DNA from 3 places in the Peribacillus sp. SRI_006 genome. Region 3 is predicted to be linked to each of the others. Evidence: a T-box and tRNA genes for the amino acid it is inferred to sense, from the RefSeq annotation. Region 3 holds a T-box; the other regions hold tRNA genes.

Region 1 (5,384 bases), on a different contig from region 3:
GCTCATTTTCAAAACGGTTCATAATTTCTTGGAGAATGATCAGCCTTTGTTTTTCCTTTGGCGGAAAAGACTTTAATGCATCCTGACTGCCTTTAGGGAAGTATTTTTTCAGTACAGTCACCTTTTCATCCTCAGTAACGTTATAACGATCATCGACCATCCTTGCTTTTTGATGAAGCGGGATAAATGCCGGCGCGTGTTCATCTTTATCTTTCAAAAGTTCCATCAGGGCTAAAAACAACTTAGCCTGACGCTCTTTCTCTTTCAACACAAAGCGATGGTTCCGAATCGTGGAAGGACTGCCAATTCCCATTTCCTCCTGAACCTCGGCATCATTTTTCCCTTGGTAAAAAAGGCGAAGGAGACGGTTTTGATGGTCGGTGAGACCTGTAAGTTTTTTATCGAGATCAATCAAGTATTCAAAAACCGAGCTGTGCGCATGTTCAATATGAATGCGCATATACCTCTTCGCTTCATAAAGAACTCCATCTTTCGGGTATACGATCCCCTTTTCAACTGCATTTCCACACAGTAAACAAACATATTGATTCTCACCTTCGATGTACCCTTGTTTAAGCTCATCCTGAGATGCGCTCCAAAACATTTCCGCGTCCTTCATTAAACAAACACTTCCCTATAAAGTTTATAATATAATAAACATAATATTGATTTGTTTGTATTATGTCAATGTTTTTTCTATTTTTTATAACTCCAGCAAATTATGGCCTTCTTAGTCAGAGGGGCATCATAACATAAAGCTGATAAGGGATTCACCTTCCACTTTACGGTTCCCATGGCACTATGCCGATTTAGTATCATGAGTAATAAGCAGAATTTTCCCAATAATATGCTTTATAAACGTGAATAAGCTTTAGAGGAGGATATCTTATCGAAAGAGGAAAATGAGTCGATCCCATCGATCCATAACACCGATTTGCACATGGCATTACAACATGTATCCGAACAATTCAAGGTCTCACGATTGAATCACTTATACAAAAACAATCGATGCAGCTGAGTGAAGCTGATGAAAAAAGTTCACCCGTCGAAGAATTGAATACGGCAATAATCAAAAACCGTGAAATCATAAAAAAAATCTCCAAACCTTAAATAGAATTTGATATCGAAAAAAAGACATCCAAGTATGGATGCCTCAGCTGCTGACAAAATTCGATGTAAGTAGATTTTACCTACAGTTCTTTTAGCTTGTACAAATTGAACGTAGCCCCAGGCACCGCTATTCCCGCAGGAGTCTCGCACACCCAACACAGTCAACTATGTTTAAAAATTCAGATAGAAATCTTTTTGCCTACAGTTTTTTATTTGAGAAAGTTGGAGTTGATTTCGGAAATTCGCTCCCTTTCCGCCGATTGTCTGCCAAGTCGCATTAAAGCAAGCACTTTTGGTGTCTCGGCTGCCAGTTATTCGGCAGTAGCGCTGTGCAAATTTCTTAAATCCAGTGAGGATTACAGTTAAGAACATAAAGACCTGAGCAAACCACACAATATTCGACCGTTCATGAATTTTTTTAACCCTCACCTCACTGTTCGGTCTCCGATTCCCATTTTGTCGGCGAAGGATGTTTTATGAAATTCCTAATAAACATCCTTCGCAGAGCTCATTAAGTATTAGCTAGGCACAAATTTAAGTATTCCTTCCAGATAAACACCTTTTTCTTTTCGTTTACATTCCCTCAACTTGATTCTTCCTTCTTTTTCCAACTCCTTGGCTAATTGGACCACTTCTGTTCCATCTTCGGTTATTTCGACTGAGAAGAAATTGCCCCGAGTGGAAGTTTGAATGAACTTGAATAATCTATCTTTATTCATTTAAACATCTCCTTATTTATTACAAGTTCGACATAAATGGTCATCCACCTGCGATAAATATAAATAAAAAATTTCATGGTTAAAAGGATGCAAATCAAAATGACCCTCGTTAGCTTAAACACCCAAAAAAGTAAAAAAGCCAAAACCTTTAGAAGGTTTTGGCTTTTTAAGTTAGTGTCCCAGGAGAGATTCGAACTCCCGACCGACGCCTTAGAAGGGCGTTGCTCTATCCAGCTGAGCTACTGAGACGTTTATGATATAAGTTGCGGTAAAACTTATGTATTACCTTAACTGTTCCCTTAGGACACTTCTTATTATAGTAGGATATCAAAAGGAAGTCAACGGTTTTTCAAAAAAAGTTTTTTTCTTTTTTTAAAGAACCAGGAAGCGGGGAAAAACGCTTCCTGTTCATTATACATGAAGTCATTCCATTTGATAAGCATTTCTTAAATCCTCAACGATTTTTCCTTCAAGGTCATAATAGATGATTTCAAGTTGGTCATTTCCAATCTCCAAAATGGCATAGGTTTTCTCTTTTCGTCCCCGCGGCTGCCGTATGCTTCCCGGGTTGATGAAGAGCTTGCCGTCAATCCACTCTGAACCTGGAGCATGGGAGTGACCAAAGCAAATAATATCCGCTCCTGTCTCCTCACTTTTATAAGATAGGTTCATCAAGGTCATATTTATGTTATAGAGGTGTCCATGCGTAACGAAGAAACGCTTGCCTGAGATATTCTCCACAATATCATCCGGATATGCCGAATCATAGTCGCAATTCCCGCCAACGGCCAAAAACTCCGCCATGTGAGGATCATTTCTTTCCAACTCTGAATCACCGCAATGGATCATGGCGGCGACCTCTTGTTTATGACGTTCGGCAATCATGCTGATTTCATGAGTTAAGCCATGACTGTCACTCATTATTAGCACTTTCATCGTCACATTCCTTCTTCCCTTTTTAGAAATAGATCAAGTTTTTCATCTAGAGCCCTCAACGCGTTGGCACGGTGGCTGATTTGGTTTTTTTCCTCTTTTGTCAATTCAGCGTTTGTTTTGCCCTGTTCCTCTACAAAAAAGATGGGATCATAACCAAATCCATTCGTTCCTGAGGGCTGTTCCGTGATCAAGCCTTCCATCGTTCCCGATACCGTAATCGTTTCCTGGTTGGGTGACGCTAGTGCCAAGGCACAATAAAATCTCGCCGTCCTAGCCTCTTTTGGCACGCCTTCCAGTTCGCGGAGGACTTTTTCCGTGTTTGCTTCATCACTCTTGGCCTCTCCAGCATAGCGGGCAGAATAAACGCCTGGACGGCCCTCCAATGCATCTACAATCAATCCGGAGTCATCAGCAATGACAAAGTGGCCTAGCTGATGGGCAATGGCCTCTGCCTTCAGGATCGCATTTTCTTCAAAGGTCGTGCCTGTTTCCTCCACATCCGGGGCATCCGGTACATCGAGAAGTGTTTTGACTTCATAACCTTTAGCGGAAAATAAGCTTTCGAACTCCTTGGCTTTCCCTTTATTTTTCGTTGCAATGATTACTGTCTTCATTTTTCATTTCACCCTTTTTCATTTTATCGGCACGGGAGCTCTTTGGGGCTGAGAAAGAATTTGCTGTCATTCGTAAATATGTAAAAGCCGCTTCTTCTCCAGTGCCAACGGACGGATTCAACTCTGCCTATCATGATCAACAACAGCCGCTGAATTTTCCAGATAAGTTAAGTCTAACACAACTCCCTCACCTGCAATAACCTGAAACTTATAAACTAACGTTTGTAATTTTCACTATGTTCAATATGGATATTAACTTTTATGTTATTTATTGAAGTCTTATCAAAGGAATTAATAATTTTATTATCCCACTTATTGACATGGTATCTGTATGCCTTTTCACTTATGTTAAAAAGGTCTGTATTGATTTTCCCCCCCGTCTCCAATGTCTTCAAAATATCTTGCTTAATTTTTATTTCTACCTTTTTTTCGATTTTTTCCATATCCAAGTTGTCTAAATTCTGTTTCAATATCCCATTTGCTTTAACTTCTAAATCATATAAGGGTTTCTTTTGTTGTTCCAATACTTTGATGTTTGTTTTGGGGTCCATGATTTCAACACTTACCTTTTGTTTATTCAGGGAAAAAAACATGACTGTCGCCTTATTTTCAACCCATTTCATACCAGTCAAATCTTGTTTACTTACAAACCCTTTATACTGTTGTTTTGATAAAACATAGCCGCCATTCAACGTTGGTATCTTTTTTTCTTTCCCCCTGTCTGTGTAATGATGCTCATTTATTACCATTGAGGGAATTAAAATGGAACCAACCGGTTGATAATATTTCGAAACCAGTTCACTGAATTTTAACGGGGAAATGAAATAGTTTTCATTAATAACGGTCTCTGGCCTTTGAATGATCGTGAATAAGTTAGGAAGATTAAAGAAACTATCACCGTTAAACACCTTTTTAATATCCTCGTTTGTAACAAACAGCCATGAATTGTATCGCAATAAGGGCTCTTTCCCTACATATTCAATGAAATCCTTCATTTTCTTATTGATTACATCCTCACTTAAAATGAAGGAGTTAACATGCCCGATATAAAGTGGCAATGCTGCATTTTGTTCCAATTCAGTAAATGCTTCTTCGATACTTTCCCCTTTACCTTTCCCAATGACAACACCGGTTTTTTCTTGTAATGCTGTGGCCCCCTCTTGTTTTGCTATATCCGCAAAATTCAATGCTTGAAAATATAAGATGAATTCACCCTCTTTATAATCGATCCCTAGAGCGGATCCATATGTTTGAGCTTGAATTTCCTTCATTCCCCAGCAGCCTGTCGTCAATAAAAGTTGACAGCCAATTACCATGACTGCAATTAGCTTTCTCATTTGTCCGACTCCTTTTGCGATTCATTATCACTGGATTGTAGAGCTTGATTCCGCTGCCTTAACATCCCATACGGAAGCTTGAATAAGACTTTTAACATGTCCGATTTATTTGGTTTGGAAAATGGATTCACAAAAGGCTGTCCGAAACTTTCCAAGGAAACCACAACAATCAAGATAAGAAATATTCCCATGAAGAATCCAAACAAGCCTAGAAATGCTGAACATGCAAATATGAATAACCTTATAAGAACGATATTCCCAGCGATATTCTGATTGATTAGGGTATAGCTTGAGAGAACTGTAACAGCAATTACTACGAGCATGGAGGGTGAAGTCAGCCCTGCCCGAATCGCTGCATCACCTATAATCAATCCACCCAATACAGAAACCGTCGGACCAACAGCTTTTGGCAGGCGAAGACCGGCTTCTTTAAATAGTTCAAACAATATGATCATTACGAATGCCTCCAAAGAAGCAGGTATGGGTAATCCCTGTCTCGTGATTGAAATCGTCGCAAGAAGCGAAAAGGGAATTTGGTCGAATTGATAGGTAACCAACGCTATAAAAAATCCCGGTAACGTAACCGTTACAAATAATGAGACTACACGAATGATACGCATAAAACTAATGTAAAAAAAGCTTGCATGTGCGTCATCGGCAGCATAAAG
Region 2 (5,384 bases), on a different contig from region 3:
AACCGCAATGATATTCTTTGAGTTCCATTCTCGTTTCATACGGTTTGCACAAGCTTTACCCAATTCTTTTTTCACCCATGGGGTTTCATCACAATTTCCTGAGACAATTATGACTTCATCCACTTGTAACAAATCCTGCAATTGCTTTTCCATTATGTCTATACCCATTACTTCACGCATTATTCCTTCTAACTTATCCAGGATTTCAATCCCTTCATCAGTCAGCGTCATGCCAGAGCTGAAGATGTTAACCAGGTTCTGACTTTTCAGAAAATCAACCTCGCCTCTAAGCGTCCGCTCTGTCAAATTAAGGCTCACGGACAGACTGCGCCTTCCAACCGGCTGCATCATTTTGATATAACGCAGGATATCATATCTTTTTTGCATAACCAAAAGGAAATCGGGCAATAATTTTCTTTGTACCTCGAGTAATGTACGCATATTTAAAACTCCTAAAAAGTTAAGTTGGACATTTAACGTCCCGCGTAGTCATTTTCTGTCCCACTTAAAACAAAAAAATATTCCTGCTACATATTTTATTCTAGCAGGAACGGAATGTTTCTTCAAATGATTTGAAAAATTATTTTTCCAAAAGCCTATTTAGAGCTGATTTATCAACGTTTCCGAACTGAACGATTTCATCTTTCCATTCAACGACAGGAATCATCAGCCCGAATCTCTCAAGCAAATCATCATCGGTATGGATATCGATTTCCTTATAGCCTATGCCTGACTCCACTTTCACTTCTTCGAGTACCTGCTTGGCTTTATCACATAACGGGCATTTATCCCTACTATATAAAACAAACGCGTTCGTTTCCAAAACCACTCACCCTTTTCAGTCATATCTTTTTCGTTTTGATGAAGAAGGGATCCCTAATTGTTCCCGGTACTTGGCAACGGTTCGGCGTGCCAGGATAATTCCATGCTCTTCCTTCAGCCGTTCTGCCAAGTCTTGATCCGAAAGCGGCTTTTGTTTATTTTCCCCATTGATGGCTGCCTGGAGGCTCTTTTTCGCTTGCATGCCCGACATATCCTCATCAAGGCCGACCGACTGTAAAGAAGTAGTGAAAAATATCCGCATCTCTATCGTGCCAAATGGTGTCTGTACGTACTTCCCCTTAACTGCCCGGCTTACTGTGGACTCATGTATGCCAAGTTCGTCTGCGATTTCTTTCATCGTCATCGGCTTCAAATAGTTCAGGCCATGATGAAAGCACGCCGGCTGTTTTTCGACGATGCACTGAATAACCTTCAATATCGTTTCTTTTCTCTGTTGGATTCCCCTGGAGATCCATTGGTATTCCTGCCACTTATCCTGGATAAACCGCTGAACTCCCTGATCTTTATGGCTCTTCATTCGGTTTAAATACCCTTTATCCACATTAAGATTGGGTGTGTTACCATCATAATTCCCGACAAGCAGCATGCCATCCCGAACTTCCACGACCACATCCGGCACTATATAAGAAGGTTTTTCCTGAAAAAAGAGTGATGCCGGACGCGGGTTCAACGTCTGGACATAATCAAAGACCTCTTGAATCTCCTTCAGTGTAACACCGATTTTCTTACTTAGGTCTTTCCAGCGCTTTTCAGCAAAATCGAGGAAATGGTTTTCTATGATCGATTCTGCCAGCAGATTCTCCCCTTCTGCTTTCACTTGAAGCAAAAGGCACTCTTGAAGATTCCTCGCTCCGATGCCATGCGGTTCGAGTTCCTGTAAAATCGAGAGACACTCTTCCAAAACGGCCGGAGATATGCCTGGGATGCATATATCATCCAGCTGAGTCCTTAAGTAACCGTTTTCATCAAGGTTATGAATTAATAGAAGCATTGCCTTTTGCTGCTCACCGGAAAACTGCTGGTGATTCACTTGGGACATGATATGCTGTTCCAGCGATATGGTATCTTCACTGATCTGTTCAATCCAATAGTTGGCATCATACGTATTTTTAAGAGTCCGTTTACCTTTTTTGCGGTCAAAAGTTGGCTGAAATAAAGAAGATGTTGGCTGATCTATTGACAGTAATGGGTTCTCCACCATTTTATTTTCTAAAAAAGCCGATAGCTCCTGCGAGGAGTATTGCAGCAATGTAATAGCTTGCATGAGCTCCTGGGTCATTGCCATCTTTAATGTTTGCTGTTGAAAAAGTCCTGCTTTCATATTCATACTCATCGATTCATCCCTCCCCCACTCCATTTTACATTATCAGGAGAAAATTCTACACAAAAACCCATGAAAACGCTTACGTTTTTTTCTGAATAGTTTATTTGTTTTAAATACTATATGTTAGAAACGCAAATTTAACAACTACTTTTATTGAAAAATCACCATTTTTCAATAGTGTGGGCGAATATTTTCAAGACAGGATCGACATTACAGGATTCGATGGAATATTACGGAAAATGAGCAAATTCGGCAAAAATTTTAACTCTCCTAAAAATGACCAATAAAAAATCCCCCACTTTATTAAGCAGAAGATTGGTAATGCCCTCGGCAGGAATCGAACCTGCATTTCAAGCTTCGGAGGCTTGCGTTCTATCCGTTGCACTACGAGGGCGTAATAGAAAATATGTTTTCAACAGACTTCATTATATGATAGAATTCCCTCCTTTGCAAGGGTTATCAGGTTTAAAACTTTATCATTTGGGTATTATGGGTAATGTGGAAATTCATCCCTGTGCGGCATAATATATAAAACATTCTATCAGGAAGGAGCCTTAGCCAGAAAATTGTCGAACAAATTATCCATAATAGGGTTTGTTTTGTTTGACCTAAATTGACCAAAAAGTGTATCATACATACATAAAGAATTTAAATGATTCTCTTAATCGAAGGAGGAAATGAACATGAATTTAATTCCTACAGTTATCGAACAAACAAGTCGTGGGGAGCGTGCCTACGATATTTACTCCCGTTTATTAAAAGACCGGATCATTATGCTAGGAAGTGCAATTGACGATAATGTTTCCAACTCCATTGTTGCTCAATTACTATTTTTAGAAGCGGAAAATCCTGAAAAAGATATCACTCTATACATCAACAGCCCTGGCGGAAGCATCACTTCCGGTATGGCCATTTACGATACTATGCAATATATCAAACCTAATGTTTCGACAGTATGCATCGGTATGGCCGCTTCCATGGGTGCTTTCCTATTGGCCGCTGGCGAAAAAGGCAAACGTTATGCATTGCCAAACAGTGAAGTCATGATTCACCAACCACTTGGAGGAGCTCAAGGTCAAGCTACGGAAATTGAAATTGCTGCCCGCCGTATCCTTCACTTGAAAGATAAACTGAACCAAATCTTGGCAGAACGTACGGGTCAACCTATCGAAGTCCTTCAAAGAGATACGGAACGTGATAACTTCATGACTTCCGAAAGAGCTCTTGAATATGGCTTGATTGACAAAGTCATCACGCGCAGCGTTCTTGATGATAAAAACTCTAAGTAATCCTGCAACAAAAGAAAGGCTCCGGACATCGCCATAAGCGACTTCCGGAGCCTTTTTTTCCATGATAAAAGAAAAGGATGCACATTTAGGCATCCCCTTTTTTAACCCTCTTGCTGAACGAACTCTTCCAATGCTTCTAATGCTTCTTTTTCATCGCGTCCTTCAATGATTAACTTCACGGACACACCAGAACTGATGGCAAGGCTCATTAATCCCATTATACTTTTTGCATTCACTTTCTTTCCTTCTTTTTCAAGAAAAACATCTGAATGAAAGCGGTTAGCTTCTTGTACAAAAAGAGCCGCCGGCCGAGCTTGCAAACCCGTTTTCAATTTTACCTCAACTTGTTTCTCCACCATCTTGATCTCCCCTGTTAGCTTTATTTTTTCGCAGCAATAGCCTCTCCCCCACGGAGCCTGTCAGCTATTTCATCAATCTTTCGCAATCGGTGATTAATCCCGGACTTACTGATGGTTCCCCCGGATACCATTTCCCCAAGTTCCTTTAAGGTTATATCCTGAAACGCTATCCTAAGCTCCGCAATTTCCCGAAGCTTATCCGGTAAAATGCTAAGTCCTACCGTATCCTCGATATAATGGATATTTTCAACCTGTCGCAATGATGCCCCGATCGTTTTGTTCAAATTGGCTGTTTCACAATTCACAAGCCGATTCACTGAATTACGCATATCACGGACAATCCGTACATCCTCGAACCTTAATAAAGCTGAATGGGCGCCAACTATACTTAAAAACTCGGCAATCTTTTCGGCTTCTTTCAAATAAATGATGTACCCCTTCTTGCGTTCAAGTGTCTTGGCCTTCAAGCCAAACTTATTCATTAGCTCACAAAGTGCATCATTGTGCTCTTTATAAAGTGAGAAAATCTCAAGGTGATAGGAAGACGTTTCCGGATTGTTTACCGAACCCCCTGCAAGAAATGCACCTCTTAGATAAGAACGCTTACAGCATTTCTTCCCAACAATAGTATCGGATATATCATGGAGAATTTCAAAGCCATCGCCTAAAATTTCCAAATCGGTTAAAACCCGCTGCCCTCCGGATGACATCCTGACAATATATACATTGTTCTTTTTAAGCTTCATCTTCTTACGGACCAACAGCTCGACCTGGACCTCATAACTTTTTTTAAGCAGCGTATAAATCCTTCTGGCAATCGCAGCATTCTCAGTTTGAATATCCACAACAAGCTTCCGATTAGAAAATGAAAGGGATCCGTTCATCCGGATAAGCGCACACAATTCCGCTTTACCGCAGCAATCCTTTCCCTCTAATGTTGTAAGCTCTTTTTTTGTTTCTGAAGCAAAAGACATCCATTTCACCCCCAATCGAACGCAGGTAATCTATTTTTATCAATCAAAAAGCCGTCCCCGCTTATATCTACGGTTCTATGTGGCTTTTTGTTTCATTTACAAGCATATTATAAAGCAAATCCGCCACTTTTTTTGTATCATGGCGTATTACATTCCCTTCATAGCTGAAAATGCGTTCTTGTATGATTTCAAGACCCATCATTTTTAAGCTTTCCACATCATACATGACCGGTTTTGCATATTCAGCTTGATAGCGCTGCTGAATCTCGGTTGGTATTTCCTCATTATTAACAAGTATCCTGTCAATATATGCATTTCCCATATGGTCATATATCGCTTTTATATGATCACTCGCGCTATAATCCAGAGTCTCGCCGGCTTGTGTCATCAAATTGCAAATGTACACCTTCTTCGCCTTGGAACGGGCAACCTCTTCTCCTAAACCAGGGACAAGTAAGTTAGGCAGAATACTAGTATATAGGCTTCCTGGACCTATGACTATAAGATCTGCCTGCTTGATTTCCTGTAGAGTTTCACTAAGCGGCTTTATATGATGAGGAGACAGGAACACTTTTTTTATTTTCTTTCCTGAGAA
Region 3 (5,384 bases):
AATGGTATGTGGAAAGCAAATTATAAGAAAAACTCTGATGAAACAGTTGGCGGATGGATTGGACATCTTCAACAAAAGTCTGGTGGCAAGGTCAAGATAAAAGTAGTAACCTTTACTGATAATGGAAAAATAGTAGTGGAACATAAGGGATTTACAGAAGGAAAAAGTGAAGATGGCTCTGTTACAAAATTAAATCCGTTATCAACGGATTTTTATTTGGGTGATCCTCCAAAAAAAGAGCATGTGTACAAGTTGCATATTACATGGGAGAAAAAAGGACAGCCCAAGACAGATACTTTTCTTCTAAAATAAAAGAGCTTACGTTCATGCAAGGATATATCTGATAAATTATGGAGCCATTTTGAAACAAAATGGCTCCTTTTATAGACATGCATTACATTTTATTCGGCGTTGAAATTCCCAATAAACTTAGCGCATCCTTCAATACGATCGCAACGGAAAAAGCGAATGAGAGCTTCATTTGTTTCCATTCATCTTCCACTAGGATTTTCGAATGTGCATAATACTTATTGAATGCACGCGATACATGCAAGCTGAATTTCGCGATTTGTGATGGATCGGCTTGTTCAAATGATTTTTGGACAATGATCGGGTATTGCTCCAGCAGCTGGATGACTGGCCACGCATATTCGCCTAAAGCTTCATATTGGATGGCCTGCTCTTTAAAATCACCTTTTTCAAGCAAGGAGGAAATTCGCGCATATGTGTACTGTACATATGGGCCCGTTTCTCCCTCAAAATTCATCATTTGCTCTAATGAAAAATCAATATCGTTCATGCGGTTATTTTTTAAATCATTAAAGATTACCGCTCCGACACCGACCTGTCTTGCAACCAGTTCTTTCTGTTCAAGCGCTTGATTTTTTTCTTCAATATTGCGCTTCGCAGTTTCGATCGCCTCTGCCAATACATCCGCAAGCAGCACGACTTTCCCTTTACGGGTCGACATTTTCTTACCGTCTTTTAGCATCATGCCAAATGCTACGTGCTGTAAGTCTTTTGACCACTCATACCCCATTTTTTCAATGACGTTAAAGAGTTGTTTAAAGTGCAGGGATTGTTCATTTCCGACCACATAAAATGTCTTCTTTGCCTCATACTGTTTTTTACGATACATGGCTGCAGCTAAATCACGTGTGGCATAAAGTGTCGCACCATCGGTTTTCGTAATCAAACAAGGCGGCATATCTTCCAATTGCACGACATAGGCACCTTCTGAAAGGGCAAGCAGGCCTTTTTCTTTTAGTTCCCCGACAACCGCATCCATTTTATCATTGTAAAATGCTTCGCCGGCATAGGAATCAAAACGGATGCCCAATAAATCATAAATCGTCTCGAATTCTTTTAAAGACGCATCCCTGAACCATTTCCACAATGCCAGTGCTTCCTCGTCCCCGTCTTCAAGCGACTTGAAGCTTGCTCGTGCTTGGTCATTCAACGATTCATCGGTTTCTGCTCTTTCATGGAACTTCACATAGATTTTCAATAATTCCTGAATCGGCGAAGCTTCGATTGCCTCTTTGTCTCCCCACAGCTTATACGCGACAATCAACTTGCCGAATTGCGTGCCCCAATCTCCTAAATGATTGATACGCACGGCATTGTAGCCATTTTTTTCGGCAATGTTGGCCAGTGCATTTCCTATGACCGTAGAGCGTAAGTGCCCCATGGAAAAAGGCTTGGCAATATTCGGGGAGGAATAATCAATCACGACATTTCCCTGTCCAGGCTGCATCGAACCATACTGATCCTTTTCCCTTAATATCGTTTGCAGCACGTTTTCCGTCACCATCTGTTGATTGACGAAGATATTCAGATAACCTCCCACTACGTTCACTTCTTGAATCAACGTACTGTTTAGTTGTTGAGCTATTTCCGACGCAATCACCTGAGGCGATTTTTTGAATTTTTTCGCAAGAGTAAAGCATGGGAAGGCGACATCACCTAACTCCATCAATTTCGGCTTTTCCATTAATTTTTCTATTTCACTTGCTGGCATTTCATTGTTCAAAGCAGTTGAAATCAATTCTGCAATTGGTTTATTCATCGACATTTTCCCTCCTAAACAAAAAAGCCCCCGCCTCTAAATAAGAGACGAGAGCATGAATTCCCGTGGTACCACTCTAGTTGCCACAAATTGCGGCCACTTTCCATTGTTAACGAGGTGACTCCCCGATATTCCCTACTGAACGTTTCAAGAAATTTCTCCAAAGTGCGCTTCATTCATCCGACCTGCATTAGGCTCCCACCATCCCTAACTCGCTTTCCATTTCAAAATGAACTACTCTCTTCATCACAGAATTTTCAATATTATAATTTAATCCATCGTACACAATTTAAAAAAACGTGTCAACACAATTTAAGAAACAAATCCTAACCAGCCGGTAACTTCATTTTATCCTTGATCGTCGAAAAATACTTCCGTACTGTCCCAATTGTGCCGCTTTGATTGGACGGCTCAATATTGGATGGACCATCGGCTAACAGCCCTAACACTCCCATTTCCCGGCCATTATGGCTGGTAGGCCCATCAATAAGCTCTGGGGAGTATATTCGCTTGCCATCCATTATGCTGCGAATCGAGCAGACTAACTCTTCACCCGGGTTATCCTTCAATAAATAACCACTTACATCAGCCTTTAATGCGAGTTGAAAATAACCAGTCCTTCGAAATGTCGTTAAAATGACCACTTTGCATTCAAATGACCTTAATGCTTCCGCTGCCTCAAGTCCGCTCATTACAGGCATCTCCATATCCAAGATGCAAACATCAGGCCGTAATTGCTGTACAAGAGCCATCGCTTCTTCTCCGTTACTGGCTTGCCCGACAATTTCTATATCTTCTTCAAGATTGAGTAGAGAACTTATTGCCTCTAAAAGCATTTGCTGATTTTCTGCAATGACAATTCGAATCATTTTTAAGTTCTCTCCTTTATCGAGTTCCTTATATGAAACAAAGACTCCCCAAATCCGAGGATTATTAAGGGAGTCTTGAATGATACATGAACGTTACAGTTCAGATTTCACTTGAGCGGGAACACTTTTTTTCGTTAAATATTTTATGTCCTTGAAACTGACGAAATTCTTGGATTCCTCATCCCATAAACGGAAACGGAGTGAGCGCAAGCTTGTCGCAAGAGTGATCGTCGGAACGTTCTCTAAAGGCTGCGTATTATTATGCGCCATTTCCAATTTATAGTTAGGCACCCTTGGACTTAAATGATGAACATGATGGTAACCGATATTGCCAGTAAGGAACTGCATCAGTTTTGGAAGCTTATAAAAAGAACTTCCCTCCACTGCTGCCAATACATATTCCCACTCTTCATTTTCTTCAAAATAAGAGTCCTCGAATGTGTGCTGGACGTAAAACAGCCAAATGCCGATTGAACCGGAAATCATGAAAATGGAACCTTGTACCAGAAGGAACGACTGCCAGCCTACTGCCAGGCAAAGCAATGCCGCAAAAACGACGATTAATACATTCGTCAAATACGTATTATTTTTTTCCTTCTTTCTAGCACCTTTACGGTTAAATCTATTTTTAAGAAGGAAAACATAAATCGGCCCCAAACCAAACATGACCAACGGATTACGATAAAAACGATAAGCAAAACGAAGTTTAAACGGTGCAGCCAAATACTCATCTACCGTAAGGGTCCAAATATCACCTGTACCCCGCTTATCCAAATTACCGCTTGTTGCGTGATGCACAGAATGCTCATGTCCCCATTGATCAAACGGGAATAAAGTCAAAACACCCATGATCGTACCGACGATTCTATTCGCACGGCGGTCTTTGAAAAATGAATGATGCGTACAATCATGAAAAATGATGAATATTCTCGTCAAGAATCCTGCAGCAAACACAGCTGGGATTAAAGCTAACCAATAAGAAACGGAAAGACTTATATATGCTAGGTACCATAAAATGATGAACGGCCCCAAGGTATTGATGATCTGCCATATACTTTGCTTTGTCGTTGATTGTTCAAAAGGAGCAATTTGTTTTTTCAAGGATTTCGTATTTTGCAAGGTCATATTTCAATTGCACTTCCTTTTATTTGTCGTTATCCATAGTATAAAGAATCCAACCTGATTTTATTAGTACCAGGTGTCATGACTAGAAGATGACAAATGTCATGTACAAGTCATTTCCAGTGACAAACGTAAAAAAGGCCAACCAGGAAGAACCGGTTAACCTGTACACAAATATAGGATTTCTTTATCTTCAAAATAACAGGCGGCCTTACTTTAAGAACAGGACTGTCAATGCTTACAGTCCCATCAGTAAGCAAATGAAGGCCCGTTACTCTCCTTTTAAAAATAAATAAAGACCATAATCCGTCGAAGTTGAGGCATAACCCATTTGGCGCAGCATGGCCGTGATATTGCCGCGATGATAGGTTCCATGATTCACGACATGCGGTACCAGTTCGGCTGCACTTGTTTTCATTTGTCCGCCAGCTGGATTCTCAATCATTAGAGGCTTATCTAAATTTTCTTTTTGGCCAAGCAGCGATTTGTACCGCTCGGACAACTCAATAAACATGGCCTCCATTTCCTCCAATTCCTTTGACTTCATTTGTTCCTTCCGTTGTTCAGCCAGCTCCAATGCATGATTCATGCTTTTACCGGAAAAAACCTCCGCCCACCCCAGATCGGAAAGATACACATGGGCCATCACACTCGATATTGATGAAAACACACTTTGAACTTCTTGATGGTATACATCCTTTGGAAGCTCTTTTAAACGGTTGAAAATCTGATTATTTGCCCATATGTTGTAATCATAAAACTGTAATGCAAAATTTGACATATAAACCCTCCCCTTCTACTTACAAATCACTTGTCCTTCTTACGGAATAATTCGTCCCACACGATGGTTAGAAATGCCTTTCCACAATGTACCTCTATTTATATGGCTATTCTCCATAGTAAACTAGTAAAGTTAAATTTTACAAAGGGGAATAAAATCATTGTGAAAAAATTCTTTGGATGTTTTATCATGCTAAGCCTTCTTTGTATGTGTCTCTTTCCAACCAGTGGTCATTCATCAAGTAAAACCCAATCCATAGGTTTTGTTAAAGTGGACAATACAAAAGTTTTTAGTTCTCCTAAATTAGGTTCCACTCTATTAAAGACATTAAAGAAGGGCGAAGAGTTTCCCATCATTTCTTCTTCCGTTGGGGATTCCGCAGGGCCCATCATTCATAAAGTGAAGTCTGGAAACACACTATGGAAAATAGCAAATCAATATGGTGCTTCAGTAAGTGAGCTGCAAAAAGTAAATAAATTAACTTCTTCCGAAATAACTGTTGGCCAAAGCCTGAAGATTCCCCAGAAATATAAGATCCATAAGG

The links. The T-box of region 3 lies ahead of argS (arginine--tRNA ligase). A T-box ahead of a tRNA ligase gene usually reads a tRNA of that ligase, here a tRNA-Arg.
Region 1: it has a tRNA-Arg gene. The T-box ahead of argS (arginine--tRNA ligase) is inferred to sense a tRNA for this amino acid. The anticodon was not compared.
Region 2: it has a tRNA-Arg gene. The T-box ahead of argS (arginine--tRNA ligase) is inferred to sense a tRNA for this amino acid. The anticodon was not compared.

Annotation. Positions count from the first base shown of each region.
Region 1 covers NZ_JBYCZT010000001.1:91,603-96,986, reverse strand. Annotated here, with positions in the region: gene AC2YHV_RS00455 (DUF2087 domain-containing protein) at 1-619, opposite strand, end outside; gene AC2YHV_RS00450 (hypothetical protein) at 1,629-1,829, opposite strand; tRNA gene AC2YHV_RS00445 (tRNA-Arg) at 2,005-2,078, opposite strand; gene AC2YHV_RS00440 (metallophosphoesterase) at 2,253-2,765, opposite strand; gene AC2YHV_RS00435 (XTP/dITP diphosphatase) at 2,768-3,379, opposite strand; gene AC2YHV_RS00430 (Ger(x)C family spore germination protein) at 3,595-4,716, opposite strand; gene AC2YHV_RS00425 (spore germination protein) at 4,713-5,384, opposite strand, start outside.
Region 2 covers NZ_JBYCZT010000006.1:236,427-241,810, forward strand. Annotated here, with positions in the region: gene AC2YHV_RS10820 (sugar-binding transcriptional regulator) at 1-441, opposite strand, end outside; gene AC2YHV_RS10825 (glutaredoxin family protein) at 581-829, opposite strand; gene rpoN (RNA polymerase factor sigma-54) at 839-2,176, opposite strand; tRNA gene AC2YHV_RS10835 (tRNA-Arg) at 2,490-2,561, opposite strand; gene clpP (ATP-dependent Clp endopeptidase proteolytic subunit ClpP) at 2,851-3,456, shown strand; gene AC2YHV_RS10845 (HPr family phosphocarrier protein) at 3,558-3,815, opposite strand; gene whiA (DNA-binding protein WhiA) at 3,836-4,789, opposite strand; gene AC2YHV_RS10855 (gluconeogenesis factor YvcK family protein) at 4,857-5,384, opposite strand, start outside.
Region 3 covers NZ_JBYCZT010000012.1:173,532-178,915, forward strand. Annotated here, with positions in the region: gene AC2YHV_RS18705 (hypothetical protein) at 1-312, shown strand, start outside; gene argS (arginine--tRNA ligase) at 395-2,074, opposite strand; T-box leader at 2,109-2,327, opposite strand; gene AC2YHV_RS18715 (response regulator) at 2,395-2,937, opposite strand; gene desA (Delta(5) desaturase DesA) at 3,031-4,062, opposite strand; gene AC2YHV_RS18725 (DinB family protein) at 4,331-4,840, opposite strand; gene AC2YHV_RS18730 (LysM peptidoglycan-binding domain-containing protein) at 5,111-5,384, shown strand, end outside.